Regions from separate parts of the Ferrimonas gelatinilytica genome, predicted to be linked through region 2. Evidence: predicted binding sites of a transcription regulator. Region 2 holds the regulator's gene; the other holds the start of a gene.

Region 1 (9,467 bases), on a different contig from region 2:
GGTCATGCCGGTTCGTTCGGCATAATCTTCGACCTGGTCCTGACCGATGTCGGTGACCCCAAAGTAGCGGGATTCCGGATGGGCGAAGTACCAGCCGGAAACCGCTGCGGTCGGGTACATGGCGAAGTTCTCGGTGATCCTGAGACCGATATGTTTTTCCGGCTCCAGCAGTTGCCACAGCAGTCCCTTCTCGGTGTGGTCCGGGCAGGCGGGGTAGCCTGGCGCCGGACGGATCCCCTTGTATTTTTCCCGGATCAGCGCCTCGTTGTCGAGCTGCTCGTCGGCGGCGTAGCCCCAGAACTCCTTGCGAACCCGTTCGTGCATCCGCTCGGCAAACGCCTCGGCCAGGCGGTCTGCGAGGGACTTGAGCATGATGGCGCTGTAGTCATCGCCGGCCTGCTCGAATCGCTGCACATGGGCATCGATGCCGATCCCGGCAGTAACGGCGAAAGCGCCCATGTAATCCACTTTGCCACTGCTTCGGGGGGCGACAAAGTCGGAGAGGGCGAAGTTATTGTTGTCGATCCGCTCCACCTGCTGGCGCAGCATATGCAGCCGCAGTAACTCCTCACTGCGCTGCTCGTCGCTGTAGAGCGCGATATCGTCATGGTTATCGCAGGTGTTGGCGGGGAACAGGCCAATCACTGCGGCGGCGGTCAGCCACCGCGCCTCGATGATCTGCTTCAGCATCAATTGGGCGTTGTCATACAGCTCCTGGGCTTCCTCCCCCACCGTGGGGTTTTTGAAGATCTGCGGGTACTTGCCATGCAGCCCCCAGCTGCGGAAGAAGGGGGTCCAGTCGATGCGATCCACCAGGTCCGTCAGGGGGTAGTCCTTGAATACCTGTAGGCCCAGAGTTTTAGGCACTGCCGGCTGGTAAGTCGCCCAGTCGATCTGGTTGCGGTTGGCACGGGCGGCATCCAGCGAGATGAGGGTTTTGCGGCTGCCCTGTGCCTCCCGTTTGGCCTTCAGCTCGGCGTACTCCTGGTAGTGGCGGGTAATAAAGGCGGCACGCTCCGGGCCCACCAGCTGGGACACTACGGGGACCGTCCTGGAGGCATCCGCGACGTAGAGGGCACCATGCTCGTAGTGCTCGAAGATTTTGACCGCGGTGTGGATCTTAGAGGTGGTGGCCCCGCCGATGATCACTGGACAGGTGATGCCGGCCCGGGTGAATGCCTTGACGTTGTGGATCATCTCGTCCAGCGAGGGGGTGATCAGTCCCGACATGCCGATCACATCAACCTGTTCCGCCTTGGCGACTTCGATGATCTTCTCCACCGGTACCATGACTCCTAGATCAATCACCTCGAAGCCGTTGCACTGCAGCACCACCGCAACGATGTTCTTACCAATGTCATGCACATCCCCCTTCACCGTGGCCATGAGTACCTTGCCGTTGGATTGGCCCGCCACCTTGTCTGCCTCGATATAGGGGTTGAGGTAGGCCACCGCCTTCTTCATCACCCGGGCGGATTTCACCACCTGGGGCAGGAACATCTTACCGGCGCCGAAGAGATCACCGACCACGTTCATGCCATCCATCAGCGGACCCTCGATCACCGACAGCGGTTTATCGGCGGCCTGGCGTGCTTCCTCGGTATCTTCGTCGATAAACTCGGTGATCCCCTTGACCAGCGCATGTTCCAGCCGCTTATTGACAGGCCAGCTGCGCCAGTGTGCCTCCTTGGGATCCTTTTCCGCCTGGCCACCGCCTCGATAGGTCTCGGCGATCTCCAGCAGACGCTCGGTGCCATCGCTGCGCCGGTTGAGCACCACGTCCTCCACCCGTTCCAGCAGGGGGGCGGGAATGTCATCGTAGATCGCCAGTTGTCCGGCGTTGACGATCCCCATGGAGAGACCGTTTCGAATGGCGTGATAGAGAAAAACCGCGTGGATCGCCTCGCGTACCGGGTTGTTGCCGCGGAAGGAGAAGGAGACGTTGGAGACGCCGCCGGAGAGGCGGGCGTGGGGGAGGGTATCGCGAATGGTGCGGCACGCCTGGATAAAGTCCACCGCGTAGTTGTCGTGTTCCTCGATGCCGGTGGCGATGGCGAAGACATTGGGATCGAAGATGATGTCCTCCGGGGCAAAACCGGCTTTCTCCGTCAGTACCCGGTAGGCCCGGGTGCAGATCGCCACCTTGCGTTCATAGGTGTCCGCCTGACCAGTCTCATCGAAGGCCATCACTACCGCTGCGGCGCCGTAGCGCCGGATCAGTCGGGCCTGACGGATGAACGCCTCCTCCCCCTCCTTGAGGGAGATGGAGTTGACCACCCCTTTGCCCTGGATGCACTTGAGTCCCGCCTCGATCACCGACCACTTGGAGGAGTCGATCATGATGGGCACCTTGGAAATCTCCGGCTCACCGGCACAGAGATTGAGGAACTTCACCATCGCCGCTTCCGCGTCCAGCATCCCCTCATCCATATTGATATCGATGATCTGGGCACCACTCTCGACCTGCTGCCGGGCGACCTCCAGAGCGGTCTCATAGTCCCCCTCCTTGATTAGGCGCAGGAAACGGGCGGAGCCGGTGACATTGGTGCGCTCACCCACGTTGATAAAGAGCGAGTCGTCATCGAAGTTACAGGGCTCCAGACCGGACAGCCGGGTCGCCACTTGGGTACCTTCGACAAGATGAGCCGGTGCTTTGCGTGGGGCATGATCTTTGACCGCTTCGGCGATGGCACGGATGTGATCCGGGGTGGTGCCGCAGCAGCCACCGACGATGTTGAGCCAGCCGTCGGCCGCCCACTGGCCGATGATCCTGGCCATCTGCGCCGGGGTTTCGTCATAGCCGCCCATCTCGTTAGGCAGACCGGCGTTGGGGTGGGCGGAGACGGCGCATTCGCTGATGCGGTTGAGTTCGCTGATGTAGGGCACCAACTCCCTGGGCCCCAGGGCGCAGTTGAGGCCCATGGCGATGGGGTTGATGTGGCGCAGAGAGTTATAGAAGGCCTCGGTGGTTTGGCCGGTCAGGGTACGACCGGAGGCGTCGGTGATGGTGCCGGAGATCATCACCGGCCAGGATTGGGCCCGGGCCTCGAAGACGCTGTCGATTGCAAAGAGCGCGGCCTTGGCATTGAGGGTATCGAATACTGTCTCCACCAAAATCAGATCCGCGCCGCCCTCCAGCAGGGCTTCGGTCGACTCGGTGTAGGCGGCCACCAGTTGGTCGAAGTTCACATTGCGAAAGCCGGGGTCGTTCACATCCGGGGAGATGGAGCAGGTCCGGTTGGTGGGTCCTAGCACCCCAGCCACAAAGCGTTGTCGGCCGGTTGTGGCGGTGACGGCATCAGCAGCAGTGCGGGCCAGACGGGCCGATTCAAGGTTGATCTCCCGGGACAGCGAAGCCATGTTGTAGTCTGCCATGGCGATGGTTGTGCTGTTGAAGGTGTTGGTTTCGATGATGTCTGCACCGGCCTCAAGATAGGCGGTGTGGATCGCCCGGATGATCTCTGGCTGGGTCAGGGACAGCAGGTCGTTGTTGCCCTTAAGGGGGGAGGGCCAGTCGGCGAAGCGTGCTCCCCGGTAGTCCTCCTCCTCCAGCTTATGGGCCTGGATCATGGTGCCCATCGCGCCATCCAGGATTAGGATGCGTTCTGTCATTGCCGCTCTTAAGGCGGCGTCGACGGGGTGGGAGGCGAAACGGGGATGAGACATGCAACCACTTCCTTTACCTGGGGCCAACCTGTTGTCGGATGGCCCTTTATCCATATAGACGTCCATACTAGCGAACTCCGATGGGGGATACCAGAGGCGAACCCGTGGGCAGTGGCGAGAGGTAAAAGACAAAGCGTAAGACAAGCTCCAAAACCCTTTTCCTGGCCACCTCCATGGCGTTTCTGACTTGCGGTGTCTGACCGCTTCAAACCGGCGGGAGTTAACACTTTATAATTGTTTATCTGCAGGTTACTTCAAAGTCTTGCGTATCATTACGCTTGCGGTGCCAACGAAGATAGGGGGCTGGCTCTTAGCCTGAGCCCGTCAGGGTAAACCGCGCGGTTTGCACCAGTGGCTAGGATAAAGTCGTGAGTGATGAGGGGGACGGAGTGAGCATGGGGATCCTGAGACTGGAGCGGCGCCTGCTGGTGCTGCTGTTTTGGATGGCGCTCGGCGGTGCCGTGACACTGCTGTCGGTGGCGGTGTGGTGGCTGAACCAGAAGCCGACCCTGAGCCCCTGGCATACCCTGACGCTGACCGAGGAGTTTACCGCCCACCGTGAGGTTGACGACTTTGACGCCTACCTGGCCCTTGAGTCAGCGCTGTTTGCCGAGAAGGAGCGTAAATTGGCGTCCGCTTTAAAGGGGACGGAGCCGGTGCCCTTTAACCGCTATTTTAGCGGCAGCCGATCCGATCCTGCGCAGTGGCCACAAAACTGGAATCGAAGCTTCGAGTGGGCCAACCCGGATGCGCCCCTAGCAGTGCTGCTTGTGCATGGCATGTCCGACTCCCCTTACTATCTTTCTCACCTGGCACGTCATTTCACCCGTCGGGCGCACGTACTGGGGTTGCGCCTGCCGGGACACGGTACGCTGCCGTCGGCACTGGTGGATCTGCGATGGCAGGATCTTGCGGCCGCGGTGAGCCTGGCGGTTGCACATCTCAAGGCGCAGGATTCTCAGCGTCCTGTACTGCTGGTCGGATTCTCCACCGGGGCGGCGCTGGCGCTGAACCATGAACTGGCGCGTTTGAGTGAGGATCAGCCGGTGGATCTGTGCGCCATGGTGTTTGTCAGCCCGGCCATCGGCCTGTCCCCCATTGCCGCCGGGGCGGCCTGGCAGGCAAGGCTGGGTCGCTGGTTGGAGTTGGATAAGCTGGCCTGGGAGAGTCTGTCGCCGGAGTACCACCCCTTCAAGTACAGCTCCTTCCCGGTCAATGCGGCCGACATCGTGTACCGGTTGATCGAGTCCAACCGGTCGATGATTGAGCAGCTGGACGAGGAACGCCTGGCCACCCTGCCGCCGATGCTCTCCTTTAACTCCATCATCGATGAAACGGTGGATACCGGCGCTCTGCTGGACTCGCTTTACCTCACCCTCGCGGCGGATCCCGATGAACTGGTCTTGTTTGATGTCAACCGTACCTGGATCGATCAGCAGCTGCTGACCCAGGATCCGTTCCAGACCTACCAGGGATTTTTCCAGCGATCGTCGCTGCCGTTTCGGACCACCCTGGTGGAAAACCGTGGTCCTGGGGATCGTCGGGTGCACGCCCGGGAGTTTCCTTCCCAACAAACCGAAGAACTTAACCTCAGTTGGCCAGAGCGGGTCCATTCGCTCTCTCATGTTGGCCTGCCGATCGCCGAGTCTGATCCACTGCTGGGGCCCCACCAGGACCCTGAACGTGAGCATGTTTACCTGGGCCATGCCGCCATCAGCGGTGAGAAGGGGATGTTCGTGATCCCATCCTCCGAGGTGTTGCGGCAGAAATGGAACCCGTTTTTTTCCTACATGACCCAGCGGATCGATGCGTTTACGGGCCATTGCCAGGCCAAAGGTGAGGTCACTGGCGTCGGGGAGGAAGTTGCGGCACAGTGAGCTACCACCGGAAACATGGGGCCGAGGCTGGCCAGGGAGTGATTGATGGAGAAGCGGGACCAGGAGAAACACCGGGAGCGTCAGCAGAGGCTCAAAGCCAAGGTGGACGCGAAGGTGGCGGCGGCCAGCGAAGAGCGGGGCGTGCTGCTGGTACTGACCGGTAACGGTAAGGGCAAGTCCACCGCCGGGTTTGGCACCGTTCTCAGGGCCGTGGGCCATGGCAAACGCTGTGCAGTGGCCCAGTTTATCAAGGGTCAGTGGGAGTGTGGCGAGCGCAATATCCTGACCGAGCTGGGTGTCCCCTTTTACGTGATGGACACCGGATTTACCTGGGATACCCAGGATCGTGCTGCTGATACCGCGGCGGCGGAAGCGGTGTGGGCTCAGATCCGTCGTGCGCTGGCGGATCCCGCGGTGGACCTGGTGTTGCTGGATGAATTGACCTACATGCTCAGCTATCACTACCTGGATGTCGAAGCGGTGTGTGATGCCATCGCGGCGCGGCCTCCTCACCAGCACGTGGTGATCACAGGTCGGGCGTGTCATCGGCGTCTACTGGAGATGGCGGATACGGTGTCAGAAATTACCCCGGTAAAGCATGCTTTCGAGGCCGGGATCAAGGCTCAGGCCGGACTGGATTGGTGACCGCCAGGCTCTCCCTTCGGTCATCTGCAGGGCAGCTTTATCGTCCTCTGCCCTGGCAAAGTTCCTCCTCGTTCCTCGACTTCACATCGTGTATTCCCTGTTGTCAGTCCCTCGCTGGACCCCGAGGCGAGGTCACTGTTACCGACGGCTTCGGTATCCTCGCTCATAATGACAAAAATATTCGATTTTACTTTCTTAAAAGCGAACATTTCCCTTATTTTTCCTAACTTCCTGATTAGTGGATCTTGTTTCACTCCCCCCTTAAAACATCGGAAAAACTTTCCATTTCATGGTTGTTAGTTCGGTGGAAGTGGCCTGGGGCGGGGCTAAATTTAGTGAGCATGCAATAACGTCATCGCCCGATGCGATGCCGGCGCCGGTTAAGCCTTTTGTCTGATTTGGAGCTTGACCATGTTAAATCAAACACTGAAATTTTTCGGCTGGGGCCTTATCCTGATTAGTCTTCCTCTGGCCTTGATCGTACAACAGCCCTGGTTGCTCTATTTTCTGGCGTTCTGTGGTCACCTGACCGTGGTGCTGGGATTCAAAATAAAGCTGCCTGCGTATGGCCTGAGGATCCGTCGGCACCTGCGCCGCTTATGGCTGAGCCTGTTTTGGGCCGAGTGCCATCGGTTCCGCCGCCAACTGCTCTAACCCGGCTGCGCCGGGGGATGAATCAACGAAAAAGGGAGCCTGAGCTCCCTTTTTCTGTGCGCGCCTTTCGGGCCACTTTGGGGACCCTATTGTGACCGGTAGGCCGCGAGCTGCGCCTGCAGGCGGGCGATCTCGGCCTTAAGCACCCGGTTCTCCTGCTCCAGGCTGAGCAGCCGGGCTTTATCATCGGCGACGACGTCGGCGGTGGTGACTGAGGCAACAGCGCCGGAGAACAGGTGGGCGTAACGGCTCTCACGCTTGCCCGCCTCCCGGGGTAGTTGCACCACAAAGCCCTTTTCCGCCATGGTGTTGAGTACCGCCTCCACCTCACCGACATTGTTAAATTCGCATAAACGCTGAGTGCGGGCACGCAACTCGCCCGGTGTCTGCGGGCCGCGCAGCAGGAGGACACAGACAATGCCCCGCTCCTGGGGCGTTAGCTGGAGCCCGCCAAAGGCGGTGTTGCAGAAGCGATGCTTGTACTTGCTGGCGCGGCTGCCACCCTCCTCCTGGATCAGGCGCTTATCCCTGAGTTGGTTGAGGGTATGTTGAACCTCACCTTCGGACAGGGCGAGCACCGGGTCACGGTTACTCTTCTGGTTGCAGGCACTTCTCAGGGCGTTAAGGGTAAGAGGATAGAGATCCGGGGTGGTCGTCTCCTTTTCCAGCATGCAGCCGATCACCCGGGCTTCGTTGAGGGTTAATTCCAGATCCATAGCGACACTCCAACAGTCAGCGATGGTTCAATACTTACCCCCTTTGTACCCATCGGCAAGGGGCGAAGAGGCGTTCGTGCAAGGTTTGTGCGTCAGCCTCAAGGGCTGGGGGCTACCCACGGCCATTCAAGCCCGGCTTTGGCCCCGCTGTTTGCTGTAGCCGTGCTTTGCCAGATCGCACACGTTGACGCTCAACTCGGTCCCCTCGGGCAGCAGCGCAATCAGGCAGTCCAGCAGGTGACGGCTGATATGGCGCAGCTGCTCTGGCGGACGCCCAGGCAGGATCTTAACCTCCAGGTGGGCACTGGGCACCTGACGGCCACCGGTGCTGTAGTGGGGACAGGGCAGGGCACGGACCTTGATGTTTTCTGCCTGGAACGCTCCCGTGGCCAGCGCGGCAAGATGCAGCTGTGTGACCAGGGTGGCGATGTCGCTTTGGTGCTCCAGAGATTGGGCGTATTCGAGTCTGAGATGGGGCATGGTGTTCTCTGCTAACTGTGGGTTATGTGGACGTTAAGATTTCTAGCCGTCCAGCTGGAACTGCGGCTCGCAACGCAGTATCCTTGTCCGGCCCCAAGTGTATCCGACGGGGAAGAACTCCGGAGAAACTCATGAATAATAAAGTTATAGCGGTCCTGGTCATGATAGCCCTGTGTGCGCTGTACCGGGTACTGCCGCATCCGTTCAACTTTACGCCCGTTGCCGCCATGGGTCTGTTTGCCGGGGCGATGTTTACCAGTAAACGCCTGGCTCTCACGGTGCCGCTGGTGGCGATGCTGCTGGGCGACTTGGTGATCGGCCTGCACGAAACCATGCTGTTTGTTTACCTGGCCACCGCCATCACCGCCGGTATCGGCATGCTGTTGCGTCAGCAACGTAGCGTCGCGACGATCGCCCTGGCCGGGGTATTCAGCAGCGTCCAGTTCTTCTTCATTACTAACACTGGCATGTGGGCGGTCACCGATTTCTACCCGCACAGCTGGGAGGGACTGGTGCAGTGCTGGGTGATGGGCCTGCCCTTTATGCAGCACGATCTGGCCAGCACCTGGCTATTCAGTGCCGTGTTGTTCGGCGGTTACGCACTGCTGAGTCGCCGCTACCCAGGGCTGGCACAGCACTGATGCCAAGGCGTCTCAGTGGCGACAAGCGGGAGCTTTGCTACCCCTTCATCTTCGAACGCGGTCCGAGCACCGACTTCGAGGTGCAAAGCGATGAGCTCTGCTCCCAAGTGGGGTTTGCCCGGGCACTTCTGAGCCAGGAGCTGGCATCCGAGACGGCGCTCCTGGAGGAGCTGCAGCCGGAGCTGGAACGGATCCAGACGCTGGTGTACCACCTCAACGGGTCGGTACGGGGCAGGCTGGCGGTGCAGGAGGCAGACCTGACCTGGCTCAAGGCGCGCTACGACCACCACCATGCTTTTGGTACTGTGGGAGGATTCGTGCTGCCGACAGGATCACCGGGGGTGATGGCCCTGCACCTGTGCCGCAGTGGCGCCAAAAAATGCATACGTCAGCTGGTTCGCTGTGAGGCGGAGGGCCTTGAGGTCCATGAACGTCTCCTGCGTCTCTGTAACCTGCTGACCAACTACTTCTTCTGCCTGACCGTGCGCCTCAAGGCGCAGTTGGGGCAGGAGGAAACCCCCTTCGTCAGTCAGAGTTACTGACGGAAACCCCTGCCCCTGACGGGCATGGAAGCCATGACAGCGAAAGGATGAATCCGGTGTAACTCCGGAACTGGCGCGCAACGGTAATTGGTCATTGAGGCCATCAGTCCGATCTCCTTCGCTGTTGTCACCTACGCGAACTAGGAACAACGAATGAACCGTGTTTTTCCCTCTGCAGCCCTTTTGGCTGTGCTCCCCATGGCGCTCTGCGCCCCCCTGCAAGCGGCAGAGTCAGGCCGCTCTTCG
Region 2 (9,467 bases):
CAGGTTTATCAGGTCCGCCTGGGCACTTCGCGCTTCCGGGTGCACCTCCGGATAGGCGGCGACACTGATCTCGAAATCGTGCTCCTGGCGCAGCAGGGCCACCAGGTCAGAAGCGTAGCGGTTGGGGTTGGGCTGTCCCTCTGGCACATCCCCGCGCAGGGCCACGATATGACGCACCCCCTGCTGCCAGTACTGCCGCGCCAGCTGCCGCAGCTCCTCGTCGCTGGCATCCACCAGGGTCAGGTGCGGTGCCGCCTGCAGACCGGTCTCCGCGTGGATCCGCTCGATCACCTTGTGGGTCCGATCACGCACCCCGGAGTTGGCGCCATAGGTGACAGAAACGAACTTCGGTTTGAGCGGGGCCAGCCGCTCCACCGAGGCCCAAAGCGTCTCCTCCATGGCCGGCGAGTTGGGCGGGAAAAACTCGAACGAGATGTTCAGATCGCGCAGGGAGCAGAGTCGCTCGTTCAGCGCTTCAACCTGCTGGGCGTGAGAAAAGGCCATGAATGTCGACTCCCTGATATCAGTGCAATAAGCGGCGGCAGATCGCCACCAGATCGGATTGAACCGCCGCCGCGGTCACCTCCCGGCCGGCGCCGGGTCCCTGGATCACCAACCCCTCGGGGTAGTGAAGGCTGCGCAAAAGAAACTGATTGTCTCCCGGTGGCAGGCTGGCGAAGGGGTGATCCGGCGCCACGGACGCCAGTCCCACGCGAGCCTGCAGGCGATCCCCCTCGACCGCCAGCGAGGCGGTGTAGCGCAGGGTCTCCCCCCGTGCTGAAGCTGCCGCCAACGCCTCAGTCATGGGCTGGTCCAACTCCTCGACCCGCTGCAGAAACTCGCTATCACTGACCCCTTGCAACGCCTCCGGGACCAAGGTCTCCAGCCCGACCTGCGCCAGCTCCAGCTCCAGTCCGAGCTCCCGGGCCAGGATCAGCAGTTTGCGCTGCATGTCGATGCCCCCGAGATCTTCCCTTGGGTCCGGTTCGGTCAGGCCGCGCTCCCGCGCTTCCAGCACCAGTCGTGAGAAGGGCTTGGCACCGTCGTAATGGTGAAAAAGCCAGCTCAGGGTGCCGGAAAACACCCCGTCGATGCGCTGCACCCGGTCCCCGCCCCGCTTGAGATCATCGATGGCGTAAAACACCGGCAGGCCCGCCCCCACGGTGGCGTTGTAGCGCCAGTAAAGATGCCGCTGGGCCACCGCCTGCTTCAATTCATGGTAAAAGGCCTGACTGCCGCTGCCCGCCTGCTTGTTGGCGGAGATCAGGTGGATCCCCTGGGCCAGCAGCTGCGGGTAGGCCTGGGCCAGGGTTTCGCTGGCGGTGATATCCAGTAGGATCAGCTCATCCAGCGGCAGTGCTGACGCCTGTTCAATAAGTTGTGGCAGCCGGTAGGGGCGAGCTTCGGCATCGAAGCGGGGTTGCCACTGGGCCGGTTCTATCCCCTCCGGGGCCAGCAGTGCCTCCTCTCGGCCCAGCACCGCCACCAGCATCAACTCGGCCTCCAGCTCATCGCTGATCCGGCGCTGGTAGTGGGCAAACTGCTGCAGCCAGGCGGCACCGATGTTGCCCTTGCCTGCCACCAGTAGACCGATCTTCTTCATCGGACCGGCGCAGCGACGATGCACCCGGCCGGTCAGGTCCGCCACTTCATCGCTGGGCACCAGGGTGATCAGCGCCAAGGGCTCCCTGCGCAGTGGCCAGGCCCGCCGGCCAAGCAGACGGGCAAAGGCCCCGGCCAGGCGACCGGCGTGGCGGCTGATCAGCGCCACCATGCCCCACCCCCGCTCACTGGATACGGGCGCGCCCAGCCACTCCACCAGGGCGACCTGGGTCGCCTCGGCCAGCTCTTCGGTCACCACCAGAGCATTGCGCTGGGGATAACAGGCCAGCGGGGCCAGGCCACTGGCCTGGAGGTGTTCGATGGCCGAATCGAGCCGCCCCTCGGGGCAGTAGAGCACCACCACGGCATCCAGGCTGGTGATCACCGGCTCTGCCCGGGCGCCCTCGGCCAGGATCCGGGTATAGGGCTGCTCCGGAGTGAAGCTAGAGCGCACATGCAGGGCCATGGCATGGTCTTTAAGCGGCTGCAATGTGCGGCTGTGCAGCACCGGCGATCCCAGCCTGGCCAGAGTGTCGGCCTCCGCCAGAGACAGTTCCGCCTGCAGGCGGGCATCCTGCAGCCGGTTGGGATCCGCGTTGAACACCCCCTGGACGTCACTCCAGATAGTGATCAGGTCCACCCGCGCCAGCGCCCCGATCACCGTGGCACTGTAATCGGAACCGTTACGTCCGAGCAGCACGCTCTGTCCGTGGCCATCGTTGGCCACAAAGCCGGTGATCACGATCCGGGTGTCCGGACTCTGGGCCAGGAAGCGGTTCAGTCGATCACGGCTACTGGCGTAATCCGGGGCACGGTCTGCCCCCACCAGGAGGAACTGGCGTGCATCCAGCGCCTGGGCTTTCACCCCCAGCTGGCCCAGCAGTGCCGCCAGCAGTCGGGAGGACCACACCTCGCCCAAAGCCTGGATCTCGGCGCCATGACGGTTTGGGGCCCCCAGCCAGTGTCGCAGGGTCGCCAGGTCATCGTTGAACTGGGCCAGGATCGTCTCCGCCTCGGGCCCCAGCAGCAAACGGCGGATCAGCCCCTGCTGAAACTCCGTCAGTTGCGCCAGTTCGTTACTGAACTCGCGATGTTGCCGAGCCCGTTCCAGCAGGCTGATCAAAGCATTGGTGGTCTTACCGGCGGCGGAGACCACCACCAGATCATCGCTGTGTCCCTGGGTTAACAGGATATGGGCGACGCGGCGGTAGCAGTCGGCATCCGCCAGGCTGCTGCCACCAAATTTGTGCAAGGTGCGACGTGACACGCTGTGGCTCCCTTCCTTAAGTTCCGACCGGGTTCGCTGGCGATGAGGCTCAGCCCAACGCCTGTTGCAGATCCACCAGCAGGTCCTGGGGATCCTCGATGCCGACGGAGATCCGCAACAGGGTAGGACCGATCCCCGCCGCCGCCTGCGCTTCATCGGACATGGCACGATGGGTCATGGTCCCCGGGTGGCAGATCAGGGACTCTACCCCGCCCAGGCTCTCCGCTACGCTGAAGACCCGAAGGCGGGAGAGGAAGGCCTGCACTTCGGTGATACCCCCCTCGAGCTCAAAACTGAGCATGGCGCCAAACCCCTTCTGCTGCCGCCGGGCCAGGCCATGCTGCGGATGCCCCTCCAGGCCGGGGTAGTAAACGTGACGCACTGCCGGGTGGTCCTGCAGCATCGCCACCACCACCTCGGCATTACTCTGGTGCTGCTTCATCCGCAGCGGCAAGGTGCGCAGCCCCCGCAGGGTGAGGTAGCTGTCGAATGCACCGCCAGTCAGCCCCAGGCAGTTGGCCCACCAGGCCAGCTGCTCCGCCAATTCGGGATCTTTAGTGATCACCGCCCCGCCCACCACATCGGAGTGGCCGTTGATGTACTTGGTGGTGGAGTGCACCACGATGTCGGCGCCCAGGCTCAGGGGTTGCTGCAGTACCGGGGAGAGGAAGGTGTTGTCCACCACCACCCAGGCGCCAACGGCCTGGGCCGATGCCGCGATCGCCTCAATGTCCACCAACCGCATCAGGGGGTTGGAGGGGGTCTCCAGCCACACCATCCTGGGTTTCTGCGCCAGGGCCTGGGCCAGCGCCACCGGATCGGTCTGGTCCACCACCGCCAGTCGGAAGCCGCCCTTAGCGGCCACGGAGGTAAACAGGCGATAGCTGCCACCGTAGCAGTCGTGGGGGACCACCAAGAGGTCATCACGGCCCAGCAGTGCCGTGGCCGTCGTGATGGCGGCCATACCGGTGGCGGTGACCACGGCGCCGACTCCCCCCTCCAGCTTGGCCAAAGCGTCCCCCAAGGTGCCCCGCGTCGGGTTGCCGCTGCGGGCGTAATCGTATTGGCGCGGCTGACCGAATGACTCGAAGGTGTAGCTGGTGGAGAGGTAGATGGGGGGAACAACGGCACCATGCTGCGTGTCGCTCTCAATCCCTTCTCGAGCGGCGATGGTGGCAAGCTGAGGCTGGCTCATGGGTGCATCCTCCGGGTTGACGCATTGACAACAATTCGTTCATGTTGGATTAACTTAAACGGCACCAAGAAAGGCGTCAAGACGTTTAGCCATCCAAACGTGTATCAGTCAAGATGGCGACCATTGACTCTCTCTGCCATGAGTTTAAAATTGCTCCCGTTATCATGACTTATAGGTGCATCGATGAGTATCGAGTGGAACGGCGACTACATCAGTCCGTACGCAGAACACGGCAAGAAAAATGAGCAGGTCAAGAAGATCACCGTCTCCATCCCGCTCAAAGTGCTGAAGATCCTCACCGACGAACGCACCCGCCGCCAGGTCAACAACCTGCGTCATGCCACCAACAGCGAACTGCTGTGCGAAGCATTCCTGCACGCCTACACCGGCCAGCCGCTGCCCTCAGACGAGGACCTGCGCAAAGACCAGCCGGACAATATCCCGGCTGCGGCCCGTGAGATCATGCTCTCGCTGGGAATTGATCCGGAACAGTTGGACGACTGAGTCTGGTTCCCTCTGGAAAGCCTGCCTCACGGCGGGCTTTTTGTTGTCTCCTGGCTGACTCGGGAAGCCCATGCTCCTCTCCTTCGAACTGCTGTTGATCTGGCTGATTGTCCTGCTTGGCGCCCTGGTACAAAGTGCCATCGGCTTTGGCCTGGCGGTGGTGATCACGCCGCTGCTGTTCCTGATCGATCCCAGTTGGGTACCGGGACCCATCATCATGATGGGCCTGCTGGTCTCCCTCTTTACCCTGCTGCGCACCGGCGTACGCTTCGAGCTGGGGATACTGGCGCCAGCGCTGCTGGGCCGCCTGCCCGGGGGGATCCTCGGCACCTGGCTGCTGTTGGTGGCCTCCGCCCACTGGCTGGGGCTGGGGATCGGCCTGATCGTCCTACTGGCGGTGTGGCTGACCCACCACAGGTACAGCTTGGCGCTGAGCCGCACCAACCTGTTCGGGGCTGGCATCGTCTCCGGGGTCTTCGCCGCCATCTCCGCCATGGGGGGACCCCCCCTGGCTCTGCTGCTCAATAATCACCGCTCCGCCGCCGCCCTGCGCCATACCCTGGCGGGGTTCTTCGTCTTCAGTGCGGCTCTCTCCCTGCTGCTTTTGATACTGGCCGGTGCCTTCGGCTGGGACGACTTCTGGCGCGGGGTGTGGTTGATCCCCCCTGTGGTGGTGGGCTTCCTGCTGGGGGACAAACTGGTCACCTTGGTGGCGCCGGAGCGGCTGAAAAACGCCACTCTGACCCTCTGCGGCGGCGCTGGCCTGCTGCTGATCTTCCGCTCTCTGACCGCCCTCCTGCCCTGAACGACGACTCCTCCCGGGACACACCCGAGCTTGGGAGCAGGAGACAGGTTCCGAGTTCCTAGGATCTAGGATCTAGGAACTCGTATCACTGTGCCCCAAAGTCCGCAGATACAAGAAAGCCCGCACAGTGGCGGGCTCGGTAGGGACTGGGCAGAGCCTCAGCAGGCGTCCGAAAGGTACCCATCCGGCAGGGTGTCAATACCGGCGACACCGGAGTCGATAGCGGCCTGGGCCACGGCGCGGGCGATGCGCGGCAGCAGACGGCCATCAACCGGCTTGGGCAGCACGTAATCCGGGCCGAAGCTCATCCCCTCACTGCCATACGCGTCCAGCACGTTCTGCGGCACCGGCTCCTTGGCCAGGCTGCGCAGTGCCTCCACCGCCGCTACTTTCATGGCGTCGTTGATGGCGCTGGCCCGCACATCCAAGGCTCCCCGGAAGATGAACGGGAAACAGAGCACGTTGTTGACCTGGTTGGGGTAATCACTGCGACCGGTACCCATGATCACGTCCGGGCGCACCGAGCGCGCCAGCTCAGGCTTGATCTCCGGGTCCGGATTGGAGCAGGCAAAGATCACCGGCTTGTCCGCCATCAGGGCGACATCCTCGGCACTGAGCAGGTCCGGCCCGGAGACACCGACAAACACGTCCGCATCGGCGATCACGTCCTGCAGCGTGCGCTTGTCGGTGTTGTTGGCGAACAGCTTCTTGTACTCATTGAGGTCATCGCGCCGGGTGTGGATCACCCCGTTGCGATCCAGCATGTAGATCTTCTCGCGCATGGCACCGCACTTGATCAGCAGCTCCATGCAGGCGATGGCCGCCGCACCGGCCCCAAGACAGACGATGGTGCTATCGCACAGCTCTTTACCTTGGATCTCCAGCGCGTTGAGCAGGCCGGCGGCGGTAACGATGGCGGTACCATGCTGGTCATCATGGAATACCGGGATCTGGCAACGCTCCACCAACTGACGCTCGATCTCGAAACATTCCGGCGCCCGGATATCCTCCAGGTTGATGCCACCGAAGGTGTCGGCAATGTTCGCCACGGTATCGATGAACTCCTCCGGTGTGCGGTGCTTCACCTCGATGTCGATGGAGTCGATATTGGCAAAACGCTTGAACAGCAGGGCCTTGCCCTCCATGACTGGCTTGGATGCCAGCGGCCCGAGATTCCCCAAGCCCAGGATGGCGGTGCCATTGCTGATCACCGCCACCAGGTTGCCCTTGTTGGTATAGCGGTAGGCGTCGTCAGGGTTGGCGGCGATCTCCCGTACCGGCTCCGCCACGCCCGGACTGTAGGCCAAGGCGAGGTCGTGGGCGGTTTCCGCCGGTTTGGTCAGGGCGATGCTGATCTTCCCGGGGACAGGTTGGGCATGGTATTCGAGAGCTTGTTCGCGCAGGTCGGTCATGATGAGTTCTTCTAGCAAGCGGGTAAAAAAGGGAGGAGGCGGGCCAAACATACCGCCTTACCTCGCAGTTACGGGAACGATTATCAAGCTTTCACATCACAATGTGAAATATCGATAACCGATAAAACCATCCCCTTAAGATGCGAGATCCCGCGGGTCAAAACTACCGAGGGGGATCACAAGAACCGGAGTCGAACCGGTAAAAAGCGGCACAAAGGGCAGAAGAAACAGAAGGAGGGGCCGGCGGGCCAGCGCCCGGGGAGAACGCAAGGGGCAGAGTCGAGTGGGAAGCCCCAAAAAAGCACAAAAAAGAAGGGGCGCCCGTGGGCGCCCCTCTTCGAGTCGTGACTCGCGCTTACTTCTTGGTAGACAGCGCGCCGAAACGGCTCTTGAACTTCTCAACACGACCGCCGGTGTCATGCACCTTCTGCTTGCCGGTGTAGAACGGGTGGCACTCAGAGCACACATCCAGGTGGATGTCTTTAGCAACGGTGGAGCGGGTCTTGATCACGTTACCGCAAGAGCAGTTCGCAGTGATCTCTACGTAGTTCGGATGGATATCTTGTTTCATGGGAAACCTCAATTAAGGCCGTGTCGCTATCCGATTCAAAGCCGGACACCACACGTAGTTACACACAGGTTTAGGGCGCGCAATGTTATAGCAATCCCCAGGGCGGGGCAAGACACACTGTCGAATTAATGCACCGCCGGCATACCGCATGTCACGGGACGCTGACGCCACGCCCTGCACTTTGATAGGGTAGTCAAGACCCTGCCAACTGTGAGCCAACGTGTTTATTCAAGTCGCCCTGCCCGTTCCCCTGCCACGCCTGTTCAGCTACCTCGCCCAGGAGGGTGCGCCTCTGCCGGCAATCGGGGCCCGTGTCCGGGTTCCCTTCGGCCAGCGGCACCAGATCGGCTTCGTGGTGGCGATAAGCGATCACTGCGATCTGCCCGCCGGCAAGCTCAAGCCGATCACCGAGGTGCTGGATACGGACTGTTTGCTGCCCCCATTTATGTGGAAGCTGGCTCGAATGGCGAGCCGCTACTACCTGTCACCTCTGGGCATGGTGCTGCCACAGCTGCTGCCGGTGAAACTGCGCAAGGGCGAGCCCAGCGCACCGACCCCGCAGACCCAGTGGCAGCTGACCGAAGCGGGTCGGACTCAGGACCCAAATCAACTGAAACAGGCCCACCAACAGGCGCGGATACTGTCCTACCTTCACAGCCGGGGTTACCTGGAGGATGAGCGTGTCGGCGAGCTGGAGTTCAGCCGCCCCTCGCTAAAGGCGCTGGCGGGCAAAGGGCTGATCGAGAGCCGGACCGAAGCCCCGCTACTGACGAAGCAGTGGCAGGACGACTTCGAGCTGGGCGAGCGCCCGCCGACCCTCAATACCGAGCAGGCGGTGGCCGTCACCGCCATCAATCAGAGTGAGGGCTTTGCCCCCTTCCTGCTCGATGGGGTGACCGGTTCCGGCAAGACCGAGGTTTACCTGACGGCGATGGAGAAGGTTCTGCGAGCCGGCAAACGGGTGCTGGTTCTGGTACCGGAGATCGGCCTGACCCCCCAGACCATCGCCCGCTTCCGCCGTCGTTTCCCCCTGCCGATGGAGGTGCTGCACTCCGGAGTCAATGACAACGAGCGGCTGGCCAGTTGGCAGCGGGCCAAGGCCGGTGCCAGCGCCATTGTGTTGGGGACACGGTCGGCGCTCTTTACCCCACTGCCGGACCTGGGTTTGATCGTCATCGACGAGGAGCATGACGCCAGTTTCAAGCAGCAGGAGGGGTTTCGTTACCACGGTCGGGATCTGGCAGTAATGAGGGCCCAACTGGAGGGCGTCCCCATTGTTCTGGGCAGTGCGACCCCCTCCCTGGAAACCCTGAACAACGTCACTGTGGGACGCTATCGCCACCTACAATTGAGCCAGCGGGCGGGCCTGGGTCGACCGGTTAAGCAGATCCTGCAGGACATTCGACACCTGCAACTGGATGCGGGACTGTCGCCGCCGCTGATCGAGCGCATCCGCCAGCACCTTGCATCCGGTAACCAGGTGATGCTCTTCCTCAACCGCCGTGGGTTTGCCCCGGCGCTGCTCTGCCACGAGTGCGGCCACCTGCACGAATGCCAGCGCTGCGACGCCTTTTACACGGTGCACCAGAGTGCCAACATGGTGATGTGTCACCACTGCGGCAGCCAGCGGGGCTTGCCGCGTCAGTGCCCCGACTGCGGTTCGACCCAGCTCTTTACCCGCGGGGTGGGCACCGAGCAGCTGGAGGGGGCGCTGGAGCGTCTGTTTCCCGGCTACCCCTCGGTGCGAATTGACCGCGACAGCACCAGCCGAAAAGGCAGTCTGGAGGCCAAGCTGGAGCAGATAAGAAGTGGTGAAGCCAAGATCCTGGTGGGCACCCAGATGCTGGCCAAGGGACACCACTTCCCCGATGTCACCCTGGTGGCGATCCTGGACGTAGACTCCGCCCTGTTCAGCGCCGATTTTCGTGCCGCCGAACGCCTGGCCCAGCTCTATGTCCAGGTGGCCGGTCGGGCTGGCCGGGCCAGCAAGGCCGGAGAGGTAGTGCTGCAGACCCATCAGCCGGAGCACCCGCTGCTGCACCAACTGATGGGGGCCGGCTACCCGGCCTTCGCCCGGGACGCCCTGACCGAGCGTCAGCAGGCACAACTGC

The links. The regulator MetJ, encoded in region 2, represses methionine synthesis genes. The targets are predictions, from matches to a motif close to TAGACGTCTAGACGTCTA.
Region 1: a site for MetJ is predicted at 3,714-3,731, ahead of metH (methionine synthase). Genes of this name have one in related genera too.

The regions. Positions count from the first base shown of each region.
Region 1 covers NZ_BAABLF010000008.1:74,837-84,303, reverse strand. Annotated here, with positions in the region: gene metH (methionine synthase) at 1-3,666, opposite strand, end outside; gene ABD997_RS07645 (alpha/beta hydrolase) at 4,035-5,543, shown strand; gene cobO (cob(I)yrinic acid a,c-diamide adenosyltransferase) at 5,589-6,188, shown strand; gene ABD997_RS07635 (hypothetical protein) at 6,600-6,842, shown strand; gene ABD997_RS07630 (YceH family protein) at 6,929-7,552, opposite strand; gene ABD997_RS07625 (5-carboxymethyl-2-hydroxymuconate Delta-isomerase) at 7,685-8,038, opposite strand; gene ABD997_RS07620 (DUF6580 family putative transport protein) at 8,170-8,679, shown strand; gene ABD997_RS07615 (ATP--cob(I)alamin adenosyltransferase) at 8,679-9,221, shown strand; gene ABD997_RS07610 (TonB-dependent receptor domain-containing protein) at 9,375-9,467, shown strand, end outside.
Region 2 covers NZ_BAABLF010000029.1:104,129-113,595, forward strand. Annotated here, with positions in the region: gene metF (methylenetetrahydrofolate reductase) at 1-504, opposite strand, end outside; gene metL (bifunctional aspartate kinase/homoserine dehydrogenase II) at 524-2,869, opposite strand; gene metB (cystathionine gamma-synthase) at 2,919-4,064, opposite strand; gene metJ (met regulon transcriptional regulator MetJ) at 4,248-4,568, shown strand; gene ABD997_RS14275 (TSUP family transporter) at 4,639-5,373, shown strand; gene ABD997_RS14280 (malic enzyme-like NAD(P)-binding protein) at 5,532-6,785, opposite strand; gene rpmE (50S ribosomal protein L31) at 7,141-7,356, opposite strand; gene priA (primosomal protein N') at 7,577-9,467, shown strand, end outside.